One region of the Microbacterium sp. SY138 genome, then DNA from elsewhere that is predicted to be linked to it. Evidence: predicted binding sites of a transcription regulator. Region 1 holds the regulator's gene; each other region holds the start of a gene.
The links. Region 1 encodes LexA, which represses DNA repair genes until DNA is damaged. Its sites were predicted from a motif close to TCGAACANNTGTTCGA; they were not measured.
Positions count from the first base shown of each region.

Region 2: ABDC25_RS12340 (DUF222 domain-containing protein) is a predicted target of LexA. The motif match lies at 2,702-2,717, and genes of this name have one in related genera.
Region 3: ABDC25_RS02645 (DUF222 domain-containing protein) is a predicted target of LexA. The motif match lies at 2,021-2,036, and genes of this name have one in related genera.

Region 1 covers NZ_CP155793.1:1,243,343-1,248,738, reverse strand. The annotation lists gene ABDC25_RS05840 (histidinol-phosphate transaminase) at 1-885, opposite strand, end outside; gene ABDC25_RS05835 (LysM peptidoglycan-binding domain-containing protein) at 952-1,320, opposite strand; gene lexA (transcriptional repressor LexA) at 1,610-2,296, shown strand; gene ABDC25_RS05825 (prolyl oligopeptidase family serine peptidase) at 2,390-4,258, shown strand; gene smpB (SsrA-binding protein SmpB) at 4,314-4,790, opposite strand; gene ftsX (permease-like cell division protein FtsX) at 4,854-5,396, opposite strand, start outside.
Region 2 covers NZ_CP155793.1:2,602,300-2,607,695, forward strand. The annotation lists gene ABDC25_RS12335 (ABC transporter substrate-binding protein) at 1-1,097, opposite strand, end outside; gene ABDC25_RS12340 (DUF222 domain-containing protein) at 1,330-2,670, opposite strand; gene ABDC25_RS12345 (SMR family transporter) at 2,808-3,053, shown strand; gene ABDC25_RS12350 (hypothetical protein) at 3,136-3,315, shown strand; gene ABDC25_RS12355 (aldo/keto reductase) at 3,326-4,288, opposite strand; gene ABDC25_RS12360 (SDR family NAD(P)-dependent oxidoreductase) at 4,389-5,123, shown strand; gene ABDC25_RS12365 (zinc-binding dehydrogenase) at 5,147-5,396, shown strand, end outside.
Region 3 covers NZ_CP155793.1:565,773-571,168, reverse strand. The annotation lists gene ABDC25_RS02650 (ECF transporter S component) at 1-503, shown strand, start outside; gene ABDC25_RS02645 (DUF222 domain-containing protein) at 626-1,990, opposite strand; gene ABDC25_RS02640 (serine hydrolase domain-containing protein) at 2,099-3,196, opposite strand; gene ABDC25_RS02635 (acyl-CoA dehydrogenase family protein) at 3,308-4,471, opposite strand; gene ABDC25_RS02630 (M15 family metallopeptidase) at 4,624-5,396, opposite strand, start outside.

The sequences.
Region 1 (5,396 bases):
TCCGAGCGCTTCGAGAGTCGCCGTGATCCGATCGCGCTGCTCGACGATCTCCTCCACCATCGCGAGCATCACGTCGGCGTTGCGCAGGGCCGCTATCGCCGCCGCCTGGGTGAGAGCGCTCAGGTGATAGGGCAGACGCACCAGACGCAACGCGTCGATGAAGGCGGGGTCAGCAGCGAGGTACCCGACCCGGGCCCCGGCGAAGGCGAAGGCCTTGCTCATGGTGCGCGAGACGGCGAGACGCGGGCGTCCGTCGAGCAGGGTCAGGGCGGAGATCGCATCGCGCGGCGCGAACTCCTGGTACGCCTCATCCACGATCACGATGCCACGGGCCGCGTCGTACACGGCTTCGATCACGTCCAGCCCGAGCGGCGTGCCGGTGGGGTTGTTGGGAGAACAGAGGATGACCACATCGGGATCGGCGGCCCGCACCTGCTCGGCAGCCTCGTCCGGGGTGATCGTGTAGTCGGGCTGACGAGTGCCGGCGATCCAGCGTGCTCCCGTCCCCTGGGCGATGAGCGGGTACATCGAATACGTCGGCGCGAAACCGAACGCCGTGCGCCCGGGACCTCCGAAAGCCTGGAGGATGTGCTGGAGAACCTCATTCGAGCCGTTGCCGGCCCAGATCTGCTCCGGCGTGAGCCCGTGCCCCAGGTACTCCGCGAACGACTCGCGGAGCGTCGTGAACTCCCGGTCCGGATAGCGGTTGACGTCGCGGATCGCGACGGCGATGTCGTCGAGGATGTCGCTCGCCACCGCGTCGGGGATCGGATGCGTGTTCTCGTTCACGTTGAGCGCGATCGGGAGCGGCGCTTGCGGAGCGCCGTATGGCGTCAATCCGCGAAGATCGTCACGTAGCGGGAGATCGTTGAGGGAGAGGGTCACCCTTCCCATGTTAAGCGGCGCCTCGCCTCGATGACGCAAAGTTGCTGCAGTGCTGCCGCCGTCGGATCAGTTCACGTACTGGGCCGGGATGGCGAGCGTCTGGCCGATCTGGAGTTCTCCACCGCGCAGCAGGTTCATCCGGCTGATCTCACCGATGACGTCCCGCGGGTCGGCATCGGGAGCGACGCTGGTGGCGATCGACCAGAGAGTGTCTCCCGGCATGACGGTCACGGTCTCGACGCTGACGGCGGCCGAATCTGCTCCCGAAGCGATCGCGCTGCCGCCGCTGAGCGCCGCGAAGGCGATACCGATCGCGAGCGGAACCGAGGCGAAGGCCAGCAGCACGGCGCGGCCACGCGTCGTCAGTCGGAGTCGCGTCGTGGGACGGGTCGACGCCGGAATGACTGCTGCGGTGCTGAAGCTGATGCTGCTCATGTGGTGCTCCTTAGCCTGTCCCGGAGCGGTGAGGCCGCCGGGGAAGTTGGCGTAGCGTTCGCATTCCCGTCTCGGCCGGGAGCCGTGAATGCGAAGCTACGTACCGAAGATATCTTCGAGTTCGAACATCTGTCAAGTATTCTTCGAAACCGAATCCGGAAATGAGCCGACACGCTCGAACAGATCTTCCAGATCGGCCCGTTTCTCGGATACGGTTTCGATAAGGACACCCCACCACGGGCCTCCGACATTCGAAGAGGGACGTCGGATCACGCACTGAAGGAGCACCATGAGCGAGAACTCTGCCCCCGAGTCGGAGGCACCGCGCACGCGCCGCCGGAAGAGCCTCAGCCCGAAGCAGATGGCGATCCTCGAGGTCATCCAGAACTCGATCGCGCACCACGGTTACCCGCCGAGCATGCGCGAGATCGGCGACGCCGTCGGTCTCAAGTCCCTCTCCAGCGTCACCCACCAGCTCGGGCAGTTGGAGCTCAGCGGCTATCTGCGTCGCGACCCTGGGAAGACCCGCGCCATGGAAGTGCTCATCGACCTGCCGGGGGCCAGCACCGAGAACCCCGCCGACGTGGCGACCCCGGTCGGCGATGCGGCACTCGTCCCCCTGGTCGGACGCATCGCCGCGGGTGTGCCGATCACCGCCGACCAGCAGGTCGAGGAGATCTTCCCGCTCCCCCGCCAACTGGTGGGCAAGGGCGACCTGTTCATGCTCAAGGTCTCCGGCGAGTCGATGATCGACGCCGCCATCTGCGACGGCGACTGGGTCGTCGTCCGTTCGCAGAACAGCGCCGAGAACGGCGAGATCGTCGCGGCGATGCTCGACGGCGAGGCCACCGTCAAGGTGCTGCGCCGTCGCGACGGCCACACGTGGCTGCTCCCGCGCAACTCGGCGTTCGAGCCCATCCTGGGCGATGAAGCCGTGATCCTCGGCAAGATCGTGGCGGTGCTCCGCGCGGTCTGAGACGAGAGCACGACGAAGGCCCTCCCGGTTCCCTGGAGGGCCTTCGTGTGCGCCCCGCGTGACGCTCGTGCCAGCGCCCCATAGGCTCGAAGCATGACGTCGTCCCCCTACGGTTCCTGGCCTTCGCCTTTCTCCGCACCATCAGTCGCGGCGTCCTCTCCTCGCATCGACGGCGCCCGCTTCGTCGGCACGGAGATCTGGTGGGGTGAGTCGGTGCCGTCCGAGAAGGGACGGGTGACGGTACGGAGTTCCACGGGCGCCGAGGTCCTCCCCGCGCCCTGGAACGCCCGCTCCCGCGTGCACGAATACGGTGGCGGCGCCTGGACGGCGGACGATCGGGGGACGCTCTACTTCGTCGACGCCTCAGACCAGCGGGTGCGCCGCCTGACCCCCGACGGGGATCTCGTCACGCTCACCGCGGCCGGTCCCGCGCACGGAGGTCTGCGCGTGCAGGACGGACGTCTGCTCGCCGTGCGCGAAGACCTCTCGACCACACCGCACCTCCGTGCGATCGTCGAGATCCCGCTCGACGGCTCCGCCGCAGAAGACGAGTCCGCAGTCAGCGTGATCGTGCAGGGCGAGGGGTTCTTCGCCCACCCCGCATTCTCCCCTGACGGGACCCGCGCCGCGTGGGTCGCCTGGGAACGGGGGAAGATGCCGTGGGAGAGCGCGCGCGTGCAGGTCGCCGAGGTCGACGGAGGCCTCCCGCGGACGATCCCCTCGCGAGCGGCGCTGCAGCCCGAGTGGCTCAGCGACACGGAACTGGTCTTCGCCGACATCGCCGATGACCGCTGGACACTCCACCGCATCGCCATCGACGGGGTGACGCCTTCCGGATCCCCGCGGCCGCTGGCCCCGTCCGATGCCGACACGGGCTACGGGCTCTGGGTGCTCAGCAACCGCTGGTATCAGCCGTTGGAGGACGGCCGCATCCTCGCCGTCCGCACGAACGGGCGCGACGACGTCGTCGTGATCGACACCGGAGGGGGCGAGAGCATCATCGAGTTCCCCGGCGACGGTCATGTGAGCGTCGATGCGGTCCACGGCACCCGGGTGCTGCTCTCCGGCAACGGTTCCCGGGTGGCGGCGGGGCTCTGGTGCGTCGATATCGAGTCGGGAGAGGTCGTCGCCGTGCGCGGCGGGGAGCCCGTCGATCCGCGCTGGATGCCGGCGTCGATGTCGATCGAGATCGACGGTCCGCACGGCGCCGTGCACGCATTCGCCTATCCGCCGGCGAACCCCGACGAGGAGGCCCCCGACGACGAGCTCCCGCCCTACGTCGTGCTGGTCCACGGCGGACCGACGGCGCATGTGACCGGGGCAGCCTCGGCAGCGATCGCCTTCTACACGAGCCGCGGGATCGGCGTGCTCGACGTGAACTACGGGGGCTCCACCGGCTATGGTCGTGCCTATCGCGAACGCTTGGACGGCCAGTGGGGTGTCGTCGACGTCGACGACGTGATCGCGGCGGCGCGGGGCCTGGCTGCCACCGGGCTCGCCGACCCCGACCGTCTGGCCATCCGCGGCGGATCGGCAGGCGGCTGGACCGTGCTGTCGGCACTGGTGCGAGGCGGAGCCTTCGCCGCGGGGATCAGCCGCTACGGCGTCGCCGACCTGCGCATGCTGGCCGCGGAGACTCATGACTTCGAGGCATCGTACATCGACGGTCTGGTGGGCCCGCTGCCCGAGTACGAGCATCTGTACGTCGAGCGTTCACCGCTCACGCACACAGATCGCATCACTGTCCCGGTCCTGCTCCTGCAGGGCGGCGAGGACCGCGTCGTCCCTCCATCCCAGTCCGAGGCGATCCGCGATGCTCTGGCAGAGCGCGGCATCGAGCACGAGTACGTCCTCTATCCCACCGAGGGACATGGTTTCCGGAGCGCGGAGACCATCGTCGACTCCCTCGACCGCGAGCTGGCGTTCCTCGGCCGCGTCTTCGGCTTCCACCCGCGCCCGTGACGGGCTGTCGACTCGTCACGGCAGTGCCGGAGAGTCGGGGCCTGAGAGCCCGGGGCTACTCTCCCACGCGATTGCGCAGACGCATGGCACGGTCGGCCTCACGGGTGTCCTGACGCTCGCGCAGGGTCTGCCGCTTGTCGTATTCGCGCTTGCCCTTCGCCAGGGCGATCTCGACCTTGGCACGACCGTCGGAGAAGTACAGCTTCAGCGGGATGAGGGTGTATCCCCCGGCCGAGACGGCGTGCGCGATCTTGGCGATCTCCTCGCGATGGAGGAGCAGCTTGCGGATGCGTTTGGCCGAGTGGTTCGTCCAGTGCCCCTGCGAGTACTCGGGGATGTGCACGGAATCGAGGAAGACCTCGTTCCCCTTCACGAACGCATAGCCGTCACTGAGGTTGGCGCGACCCTGACGCAGCGACTTGACCTCGGTGCCGGTGAGCACCATCCCCGCTTCGTACGACTTCTCGATCGTGTAGTCGTGACGTGCGCGACGATTGGTCGCGACGACCTTCTCTCCGCGTTCCCTGGGCATGATGCTCTCCTGTTGCCGTGATGAGCTCGATCGATCGTTCCGACCGAGCAGCCTTTCAGGCTATCAGGTACGCAGCCAGCGTCGGATCGCGAAGCCGGCGGAGAGCGCGGCGAGGATCACGCCGATCCCGATCAGCACGGGAACCACGAGAGCCGCGTCCTGCATCGTGACCCATGTGGTGATGAACGGCACCCTCCCCCGCAGGTAGCCGTTGACCCCGAAGTGCATACCGGCGACGACGGCGGCACTGGCCAGAGCCGAGCCGAGGAACGCGGCGAACACGCCCTCGAGGACGAACGGCGTCTGGATGAAGCGGTTCGAGGCTCCGACCAGGCGCATGATGCCGATCTCCTTGCGCCGCGCATACGCCGACAACCGGATGGTCGTTCCGATCAGCAGGGTCGCCGCGATGAGCATAAGCACGGCGATTCCGACCGCGATGTAGGTCGCGACCGTCAACGCGGAGAACAACGGCTCGAGATACTGCAGCTGGTCCTTAACCTGCTCGACGCCGGCCTGTCCACTGAAGGCCTCGGCGAGCACCTGCGACTGACCAGGGTCCTTCATCGTGACGAAGAACACCTCGAACGCCTGGTCGGGCGAGAG
Region 2 (5,396 bases), 1.4 Mb from region 1:
ATGGGCGACATCGGCATCGAGATCGCGAACCCGTCCGGGTAGCCGGCGTCGGCCAGCAGCTCCTTGGCCTTGGTCATGCTGTAGGCGTACGTCTCGTTCAGCGACGGGTCGTTGATCGGCCCGCCGTCGGGGAACACCTGGTTCGTGGCGACCCCGGCTCCGCTGCCGACGGCAGCGAGGACGGCGGCTCCGTCGAAGGCGTAGTTGAGCGCCTGCCGCACCTCGAGCTTGCCGAGAGGCTCGCTCTTGGCACCGGTGTGGTCGGTGATGACGAGCCCCGCCCAGCCGGAGACGCGCTCGGCGGTGTTCCAGCCCTGCTGCTTCGCCTGCTCGAGGTTGGCGACGTCGCCGTACTGCACGTTGATCTGACCGCTGAGCATGGCGTTGTGGCGTGCGGTGGCGTCGGTGATCGGGAAGATCGCCAGCTCGGAGAACGGATAGGTCTCGGCATCCCAGTGATCGGCGGTCTTGGTGAAGTGATATTCGGCGCCGGCCACGCTCGTCGCGCTGTCGAGGACGTAGGGCCCGGAGCCGATCGGCTCACTGCCGAGGGTGCCCGCTTCGATCGACGCCGGGGAGGCGATGTAGCTGCGGCCGAGACCCATGAGGTACAGGATCGTGTCGTCGCGCTGGGTGAGGGCGATACGGACGGTGTCGTCGTCGACCTTCTCGAAGGAGGCGGCATTGACGTAGGCCTCCCCCGAACGAGCGCCGACCTTGAGGTATTCGAGGCTCGTGATCACGGCGTCGGCATCGACCGGGGTGCCGTCGCTGAACACGGCGTCGGTGCGTATGTCGAGGTCGATGCTGAGGTCGTCGTCGGCGACCTTCCACTCGGTGGCGAGCGACGGGATCGGGTTGCCGTCGGCGTCGAGGGCGATCAGGGCGTCGTAGACCGCGGAGAGGTACGGGCCGTCGAAGCCGATGTCGGCGAGCGAGGGATCCCAGGAGGTGATGTCGAGGAAGTTCCCGATGTTGAGAGCATCGGGACTCTCGACATCGCTGCCGCCGGACGGCGAGGGTGTCGAGCCGCTGCAGCTGGTGAGCGCGAGAGTCGCGGCGACGGCCGCGACGAGCGCGAGGGGCATTCGTTTCATGGTTCCTTCTCTCGGGTGCAGGGGTGGTGAAGAAGGGGTGAGGTGCCGCTGACCGGAGGCCGGATCCGACGTCACTTCGATGTGTCGTGCTGGTTAGTCTACATGCGTGGAAAAAGAGCGCAAGAGCGTTTCCTCCGCGGAGAGCGCCGACTCATGCCTCGGGGCGCACCGGCCTTGTCCGTGCGCGCAGGCATGGCCGGGCGTGGCGCATCCTGCCCTCGGATCGCAGCGCTCAGGCGGCGATGTCGAAGCGCGCTCTGCCACCCGGACGAGGTGTGCGGGCGGGGTCGACCGAGGCCGGCGGGAGGAACCACACCCTCGCGCACCCGCCGCCACCGTCGATGCGGACATCCCATCCGTTGTCATGGATGCGGTGGTGACAGGTCTCGCACAGCAGCACGCCGTTCGAGAGATCCGTCGGTCCGTGGTCGCGTCTCCACCACCGGATGTGATGCGCCTTCGTCATCTCGGGCGGCAGCCCGCACATGGCGCAGCCGCCATCCCGTTCCGCCAACGCCAACCGCTGCGCCCGTGTGAACAGGCGCTTCTCGCGCCCCCAGTCGAGCACTTCACTCGCGGCTCCGAGCACGCACGGGATCACTCCCCCGCCGGCGGCCATGCGCCTCGCAGCTCCGATGCTCACCGGCTGCTCGATCCCGTCGATCTCGGCGGAGCCGGTGCCGGCCTCGAGGTCGTCGAGGCCCACCCTCACGACGATCGTGGCACCCGCCAGCGGCACCCTGGTCGCACAACCGAGCACGTGCGCGGCGAACACGGCGAGCGCATCAGCCTGAATCATCGGCACCGTGCGGCGGTCGGCGTCCGGCGCATCGGCGTCCGTCGCATCCTTCCGAGCGGCGAATGCGGCGGTCACGTACCCGCGGATCGCCGTGACGACGGGGGCTGCGGTCTCGGCGTCGAGGATCGCGTTCAGATGCAGCATCCCGTTGCGCTCATGAATGGTGAGCGATCGGCGGGAACGCTGCTCCTCGAGCCGCGGCTCCACGCCATCCGGATCGAGCCACGCTTCTGCGCGAACCACCAGCTTGCGCACGTCGTCGAGAGCGAGCCCCGCCGCCTTCTCCACGAGCACCCGCTCCGCCTCGGCGACACGCACCGCCCCCGCCGGCAGTCGGCACCGATCCAACAGCGCGATGATCACCGCCGCCGCCTGGGCACTCAACACCCCCGCACCGAGCGCCTCGCGCACCACCGGATGTTTCGCCGGCAGGGGCGCGCCCAAGAGGTCTTCGCGGGGCACCACGGCTTCCCCGACCCTCACGAGCCGCGTCGCGTCACCCCGCGACACACCCACCGTCGCCGCGATCAACGTCGCCGGGTTCCGGAAGCCCTGCTGCTTCGCGAGGCTCTCCGCGCCCAACTCCGGACGGGACTCGCGGGAGATGCACGCGGCCACCTCGACGTGCACCGCATCCAACCGTCTCTGCAGCTCCCCGAGGGATGCACTCACCGCGATCAGCTGCTCGCGCGACAACTCGCCCGACTCGTCCGCGCCAGCCCACGCCGCGTCGAGGCGGGACATCGCCTCGTGCAGTACGGCCAACTTCGACATGACTCGATTCTACCGAAGCAGGTCGCGAGTTTCGAACAGATCTTCGAATGGATGCCGGTATTCTGACGGTCGTTCCCGGTCGAGCGCTGCGCGCGAAAACCCCTTCCCTCCCTCGTGCGCTCCACGAAAGGCACGCGATGACAGACCGCCCGCGCCCGTCGGCCTGGCCACCTCTTCTGATCGCGATCGCCCTGGAGGTCAGCGCGACCCGCTCGCCCCGTGCAGCCGAGGGTTTCACGCATCCGCTCTGGCTCATCGTTGTCATGATCGGCCACACCGGCTCACTGCGGCTGCTGTCGGTCGCGCTCGATCGCGGGATGGCGATCGGCGTCGTGCTCATCGCGGCCGGTGCGGCGATGATCGAGTTCGGCGGCGCGCACTGACGCGAGCACGCAGACCGCACCCACTCCGTGGTTCACTGGATCCGATCGCAACGGCCGAGAGGAAGAGGGTGCCGCCGGCCGCGTGGGGGCGACGTTCCCGCCGAGCAGCACGCTCGAAGCCTGGCGGGATCGCTACGTCCGCGTGTGGGACGAGTACATCGATGAGCTCGAACCCGATGAGGACTACCGCGTCGACCGGCGGCAGGTCATCGTCTCGACGTTCGAGCGCGCTCTGACCGTCGCCCGCGAGCGCGAGGCGTAGGCGCCCCCCTTCACCACGCGCCGTCGGCCCGCACCTCGCGGTCGACCCGGCATCCGGCGAGCGCGGCACGCACCTCGGCTCCGTGATCGCGGGCGAGCGCGAGCGCCGCGTGGTTCTCCTCCAGCTGCGCGAGACGAGAGGCGCCGAACAGCACATTCGCGGTGGCGGGGTTCGACAGGCAGAAGGCGATGCCGAGTGCGGCCGGTGTGACCCCGAACCCGGCGGCGACGCGCGCGACCTCGGGATACACGGCGACGATCTGCTCACGGACGCCTCCGACGTCGGCGCCGATCTTCCGCTCGGGCACACGCCCCGTGGCCAGGATGCCGCCCTCGAACACATCGGACGCCTGCAGGGCGAGCGTGCCGTCGGCAAACAGCGGGCCGTAGGCATCGCCCTCCGCCATCGCCCTCCGAGCGATGCCGTACTTCAACTGCGCGAACACCGGACCTGCCACGCTCTGCTCCGCGGCCTCGGCGAGCGCGTCCCCCGTGTGCTCGATCCGCCAGTTGTTGATGCCCCAGGAGTCGACGAGCCCTTCGGCGATGAGCTCGTTCACGTCGGCGACGAGGCGCGGCATATCGGGGGCGTCGAGGTAGTCGCCCACCACGAGGGTGTCCAAGCGGTCGAGTCCCGCTCGCTCCAGCGACTCCTCGAGCTGCGCGCGGAATCCCTGGTTCGGCCAGTCCCACAGCCAGAGCTTGCCGCACAGCACGATGTCGGCACGATCGACGCCACTGGCTCGCAGCGCCTGCCCGAACAGGACGTCGGTCTTCGAGTTCTCGGCGTGCGGGCCCATGTTGTAGTACGCGACGTCGAAGAACCCGGCGTCCAGCTCCACCGCCCGGCGGATCATGGCGACCGCCTCGTCGGGCCCCATCCGGTCCCAGGTGTTCCACGATCCGAGCGCCAGCGGAGGCACGGGCACGCCTACGGGGTCCAGGCGTTTCCGGGGATATGTCGTTTCGGGCATGGAGGCTCCTTCGCCTTCTCGAGACACGGGGTTGTGTTTTTCTATGTTTGTAGAATATAACGGAGACATCCCGTCAGAACAGCCGTCAGTGAGGACGAACATGACCGCATCTCCCCGCCGGATCCTGGTCACCGGAGGCGCATCCGGGCTCGGCCGCGGCATCGCCGCCGCCTTCCGCGACGCCGGAGACGAGGTCTTCATCGGCGATGTGAACGCGGATGCCGCGGCCGCCGGCGCTGCTGAGATCGGCGCGACGGCCCTCACGCTCGATATCAGCGACGAGACCTCCGTGCGCGCCGCGGCCGAGCGGGTCGTCGCCGACGGCGGACTCGACGTCCTGGTCAACAACGCGGGCATCGTCGCCGGCGGCGGCACCCTCCAGGAGGTCCCGGTCGACGTCGTCGATGCGGCCCTGCGGGTCAACGTGCGCGGCACCTTCCTCATGCTCCGCGTCTTCGGCGGTCTGCTCGCCGAGGCGGGACGCGGGTCGATCGTCAACATCTCCTCGATCGGCGCCCGACAGCCCACCCCCGGCCTCGGCCACTACGAGGCGACCAAGGCCGCGGTCGACGCCCTCACCCGCACGGCCGCGATCGAGCTCGCCGCGGCGGGCGTGCGCGTGAACGCGGTCGCCCCCGGGCCTGTGCTCACGCCCCTGACCGCCGACTTCGCGTCCAACCCGCAGGCGCGCGCGGCCTGGGAGTCGCGCATCCCCCTCGGCTCGATCGCCGAGGTCTCCCAGATCACGCCGCTCGTGCTGTTCCTCGCGAGCGACGCCGCCAGCCACATCACCGGAGTCTCCGTCGCCGTCGACGGCGGACAGCTCCTGGTCTGACCGACACCGCCGTCTGGAGAACCATGTCCCTCCCCACGCTCGACCTGCCGCCCGCCCCCGGGCTTCCGACTTCGACCCGCGCCGCCGTGCTCACCGCGCACGGCGAACCGCTCACCCTGCAGAACCTTCCCCTCCCCGCCGAGATCGAGCCCGGCGCCGCCCTCGTGCGCATCTCGTGCACCACGCTGTGCGGCACCGACATCGAGATCTGGGAAGGCCGGATGAGCTTCCCCGGCATGCTCCCGATGGTGCTCGGACACGAGATGGTCGGCG
Region 3 (5,396 bases), 680 kb from region 1:
CGGTGCTGCTCGCACCGATGAACTGGTTCTCGACCGTGCTGACCGGGCCGCTCCCGTTCGTGGGCATGGCGCTCGCCGGTCTCTGGCTGCTGCCGTCGGTGATCGCGCTGCGGTTGCTGCGTCGCCCACTCGTCGGCCTGCTCGTTGCCCTGATCGCCGGCCTCGTCATGGTGCCGTTCTCCGGGTATGGTTTCCGCACCGTGCTGACCAATCTCTGGTGGGCGGCATTCACGGAGCTGCCGTTCCTCTTCGTGCTCTGGCGCTACTGGGGCACGTGGATGCACTATCTCGGTGCGGTCACGGTCGGCATCGTGTACCCGATCTCCGCGTGGGCATGGTTCGATCTCGGGTCGATGTCGCTCTTCGCCCAGATCGCGTTCTTTGCCGTGACCATCGCGAGCTGCGTGGGCGGCACGGCCCTCGGCATTCTGGTCGCCGACCGTCTGCGCAGAGCCGGAGTCGGTGCGACCGGTGGCGACGGGGCCGGAGTCCGCAGGGCCTGAGTCCGCAGGCATCGCTGAGCCTCGAGAGCACAGGCGCCGACGTCACGCATCGACGTCATCAGGCACCGCGTCATCAGGCACCGCGTGATCAGGCCGGCGTCGTCGTCAGGCGGGCGTCGTCGTCAGGCGGCGATGTCGAAGCGTGCGCGCCCGCCGAGCCTCGGGGCCTGCTGTGGGTCCACATATCGGGGCGGTATGAACCACACCCGCGCTCTACCCCGGCTCCCACTCCCACTCCCGTTCCCGGGAGCGTCGATGCGGATCTCCCACCCGTTGTCGTGGATGCGATGGTGACACGTCTCACACAGCAGCACCCCGTTGGAGAGATCGGTCGGCCCGCGATCGCGTCTCCACCAGCGGATGTGATGCGCCCTCGTCATCTCCGGCGGCAATCCGCACATCGCGCATCCCCCGTCACGCTCCACCAACGCCAGCCGTTGCGCCCGGGTGAACAACCGTTTCTCCCGCCCCCAATCGAGAACCTCACTGTCCCCACCGAGAACACACGGGATCACGCCACCCCCGGCCGCCATCCGCCGCGCCGCCCCGACACTGACCGGCTGATCCACACCATCCACGGTCGCCGACCCGGTCCCGGCCTCCAGATCATCCAGACCCACCCGCACGATCACCCTCGCACCCGCCACCGGAACCCGCCGCTCACACCCGAGCACATGCGCGCAGAACACCGAAAGAGCATCCGCCTGGATCATCGGAACCGTCCGCCGATCCCCATCAGGAGCGCCCGCATCGGGAGCATCCTTCCGCGCCGCGAACACCGCCGTCACGAACCCCCGGATCGCCGTCACCACCGGCGCCGCGGTCTCCACATCGAGAACCGCGTTCAGATGCACCATCCCGTCCCGCTCGAACAGCGACAACGCCCGCCTGCCACGGCGCTCGTCCTCACGCGGCTCCACCCCATCCGGGTCAAGCCACGCCTCCACCCGCACCACGAGCATGCGCACACCATCGAGCGCGAGCCCTGCCGCCTTCTCCACCAGCAGCCGCTCCCCCTCAGCAATCCGCTCCACCCCCGCCACAACCCGGCACCGATCCAGCGCCGCGATGATCACCGCCGCCGCCGGAGCCCCCAGCACCCCCACATCCAACGCCGCACTCACCAACGGATACCTCGCCGGCAGACGCGCCCCCAGAAGATCACTCCGCGGCGCCGTCGCCTCACCCACCCTGACAAGACGCGACGCCTCACCCCTCGACACCCCCGTCGCCACCGCGATCAACGTCGCCGGACTACGGAAACCCTGCTGCTTCGCCAGACTCCCCGCACCCAACTCCGCACGCGACTCCCGAGCAATACACGCCGCCACCGACACATGCACCGCATCCAACCGACGCCGCAACACCCCGATCGACGCGCTCACCACGATCAACTGCTCCCGCGACAACTCCCCCGAATCCCCCACACCCGCCCACACCTCATCCAAGCGAGACATCGCCTCATGCAACGCGGTCAAATTCGACATACTCGATTTTACCGCGACCACCACCGACATTCGAAGCTATATTCGAATAAATACCGGTGCACCGGCATCCCGAGAACACCGAGCGACGCCCGGCGGTGCCGGAGAGCGTCACTGCACGTCGGCGAACAGCCCCATGATCTCCGGGCCCATCTCGACCTGACTCAGCACGATCCCGAAGGAGCCGTCGGGATCGACCCAGAAGTCCGTCCCCTGCCCGCCCGACCAGCCGTAGCGACCCGCGTTCTCTCCCTCGGTCTGCACCGCAACGCCGAACCCCCATCCCGTGCCCTCCCAGAATCCCGGGAAGAAGCTGTCGTCGGTCTTCGCGCTCGACGGCACCTGGTCGGTGCGCATCAGCGCGAGCAGTTCGGGGTCGATGATGACGTTGCCGTCATGCCGTCCCCCTGCGGCGAGCATCCCCGCGAAAGCCGCATAGTCGGCCGCGGTCGACACGAGCTCCGAATGACTGAGGTCGAACGGAGCGGGCGCGACGGAGAAGCCCCCGGCGGCGGGCTCGATCTCGACCAGGGCGCCGTGCTCGTGACAATACGCGGCAGGCAGCCGGTACGCCTGGTCGAGGGGCACCGTGTATCCGGTATCGACCATGCCGAGCGGGGCGAAGAGGTCGCGTCGCAGATGATCTTCCAGCGAACCGTCGACCACGCGCGAGAGCAGGATCCCGAGGATCCCGAAGGAGTGGTGGTAACGCCATCCGGTGCCGGGTTCGAAGGCCAGCGGGAGCACGGCCAGCGCGTCCAGCCACTCCTGAGCGCCCATCGCGACAGGTTCCTGCCCTGCGGCCGTCCGGTTCCCGATCATCGCCTCCGCCAGCGGGGACGGCACGACCTGCACCCCGTATCCGGAGGTGTTCGTGAGCAGGTGCCGCAGCGTGATCGGCGTCGTCGCGGGTACGACGTCGTCGAGCGGGGCGTCCGGAGCGCGCAGCACCCAGCGGTCGGCGAGTTCAGGCAACCATCGCTCCACAGGGTCATCGAGCCGGAGGCGTCCCTCCTGCACGAGCCTCAGCGCCGCGACCGCGAGGATCGGCTTCGTCATCGACTGGATGCGGACGATCGCATCCGCCGGGAGATCGCCGGCCGTGACGATCTCGATGGCCCCGCCAGGAGCACCGAGCACGCCGATGATCCCCGGAGCGGTGCCCCGCGCGACGTGGTCTTCCATGATCTGCCGGAACAAGGTCGTCATGCCCTCGATTCAACCCGGCGGCAGCACCCGTGTCCACGCCTCGACGACGATCCGGCCGAGACGGGAAGAGGCCCCGGACGTCGCATCCGGGGCCCCTTCAGGTGCACGATCTCAGCGCTTGCCGACGATCTGACGGCCGACGAGATCGCGCATGATCTCGTTCGTGCCGCCGTAGATGCGGTGGACCCGGGCGTCGGTGAAGGCGCGCGCGATCGGGTACTCCATGATGTAGCCGTATCCGCCGTGCAGCTGCACGCCTGTGTCGAGCACCTCCCACTCGCGCTCGGTCGCCCAGAACTTGACCTTCGCCGCATCCTCCGCGGTGAGCGTGTTGTCCTTGTAGGCGAGCAGTGCGCGGTCGATGTACGCCCACATCGCATCGGTGGTCGCAGACATGTCGGCGAGCCGGAAGCGGGTGTTCTGGAAGTCGGCGATGCGCTCACCGAACGCCTCGCGATCCTTCGTGTAGGCGATGGTCCAGTCGAGGGCGGCCTGTGCGGCTGCGGCCGCGGCGACGCCGATCGAGAGACGCTCGAGCGGCAGGTTCAGCATCAGCTGGATGAAGCCCTGGCCCTCCTTGCCGCTGATGAGGTTCTCGTCGGGGACGAACACGTCGGTGAAGCTGAGCTCGGCCGTGTCCCAGCCGTGGAAACCCATCTTGCTGAGCTTCTTGCCCTGGTCGAAGCCCTCCATGCCCTTCTCCACGAGCAGCAGACTGAACGCGTCGGGACGGTTGCCCTCACCGGTCTTGACGAACGTGACGACCACGTCGGCCGTCGTGCCCGAGGAGATGAACGTCTTCGCACCGTTGAGGATGTAGCCGCCGTCGACCTTCTTGGCGTTGGTCTTGATGCCACGCAGATCCGAACCCGCACCCGGGTCGGTCATGGCGAGTGCGCCGAGCACCTCACCCGTGGCCATGCGGGGCAGCCACTTCTCCTTCTGCTCCTGCGTTCCCATGTGCACGAGGTAGGGCACGGCCAGGTCGTCCTGGATGCCGAAGGCCCCCGCCAGCGAACCGGCACCAGCGGCGATGACCTCTTCCATGACGATCGTGCGGAAGCGGTAGTCCTGCAGCATCCCGGCGCCACCGAACTCCTCGGGGACCGACAGGCCGATCAGACCCGCTTCGCCGGCGGCGCGCATGGTCCCCCGGTCGATCTCACCGGCGGCATCCCACCGCTCGATCGCTTCGCCTGTCACGTGGCGCTTGACGAAGTCCTTGACCAGGTCCCGGAAAGCCTCGTGATCCTCGTCGTAGATGTCGCGTTCCATGCCGTCCTCCTGAACGTCTCATGCATCGTTGCTCCGGTGATTCTATGTCGCAGAGGGGACGCGGGACAGGACGTTGTGAGAATGCATCCCATAAATCGTGACACTGGGTACCGCACTTGTCGGATGTCGCAACCGGGGCTTCCGCCCCCGATTCAGTGCGCGTAATCCGGCGCGGCAGGAAGGCCGAAGAACTCCTCGAGCGTGTGGAATCCGCCCTCGTGATAGGCCGCGGCGAGGTCGACTCCGACGTAGCGGAGATGCCACGGCTCCGGCGCATACCCCGTCACGGGGGTGCCGACCTGCTCGTAACGCACGATGAAGCCGTACTCCCAGGCATGAGCGGCGACCCAGTCGCTCTGCGCGGTCGCTCCGAAGCCGTCGAGGCCCCCGCACCCCGTGCCGCAGGCGACCACGTCGAGTGCGAGACCCGTCTGGTGCTCGCTGTGGCCGGGGCGCGCCGAGCCCGCATCCGCCTCGGCCTGTCCCTGTGATCGCACGTGGGATCCGTACGTCGTCACCTGCAGTCCGTAGGAGCGGTAGCCGTTGTTCGCGCCGAGGCGTCCCACGCCCGCGGCTGCGGCGGCATCCGCCATCCGCCCGACCGCCGCGGCCACGTCGGAGCGCACGCGCCCCGAGGGTGTCGTCATCTGCAGCGGCACGGAGTCGAGATTCGCCGGCTCGTACTCGGGCGGGTTCAGCGGCAGCGACTTGTTCACCACGACCCAGAGGCGCGCAGGATCGGTGAGCGAGACGCACGGAGCGTTCCCCGCGACGACCGCCTCGCGGAAGGCGGCACCGCCGCCGAAGCCCGCGATCGCCGCCGCATCGTCGCCGCTCGCGATCGCCTGCTGCACCGAAGGCTCGGCACAGGGGTCGGCCGCGGTCGTCGCGGCCACCCTGACCGGCGGAACCTGCATGACCGCGA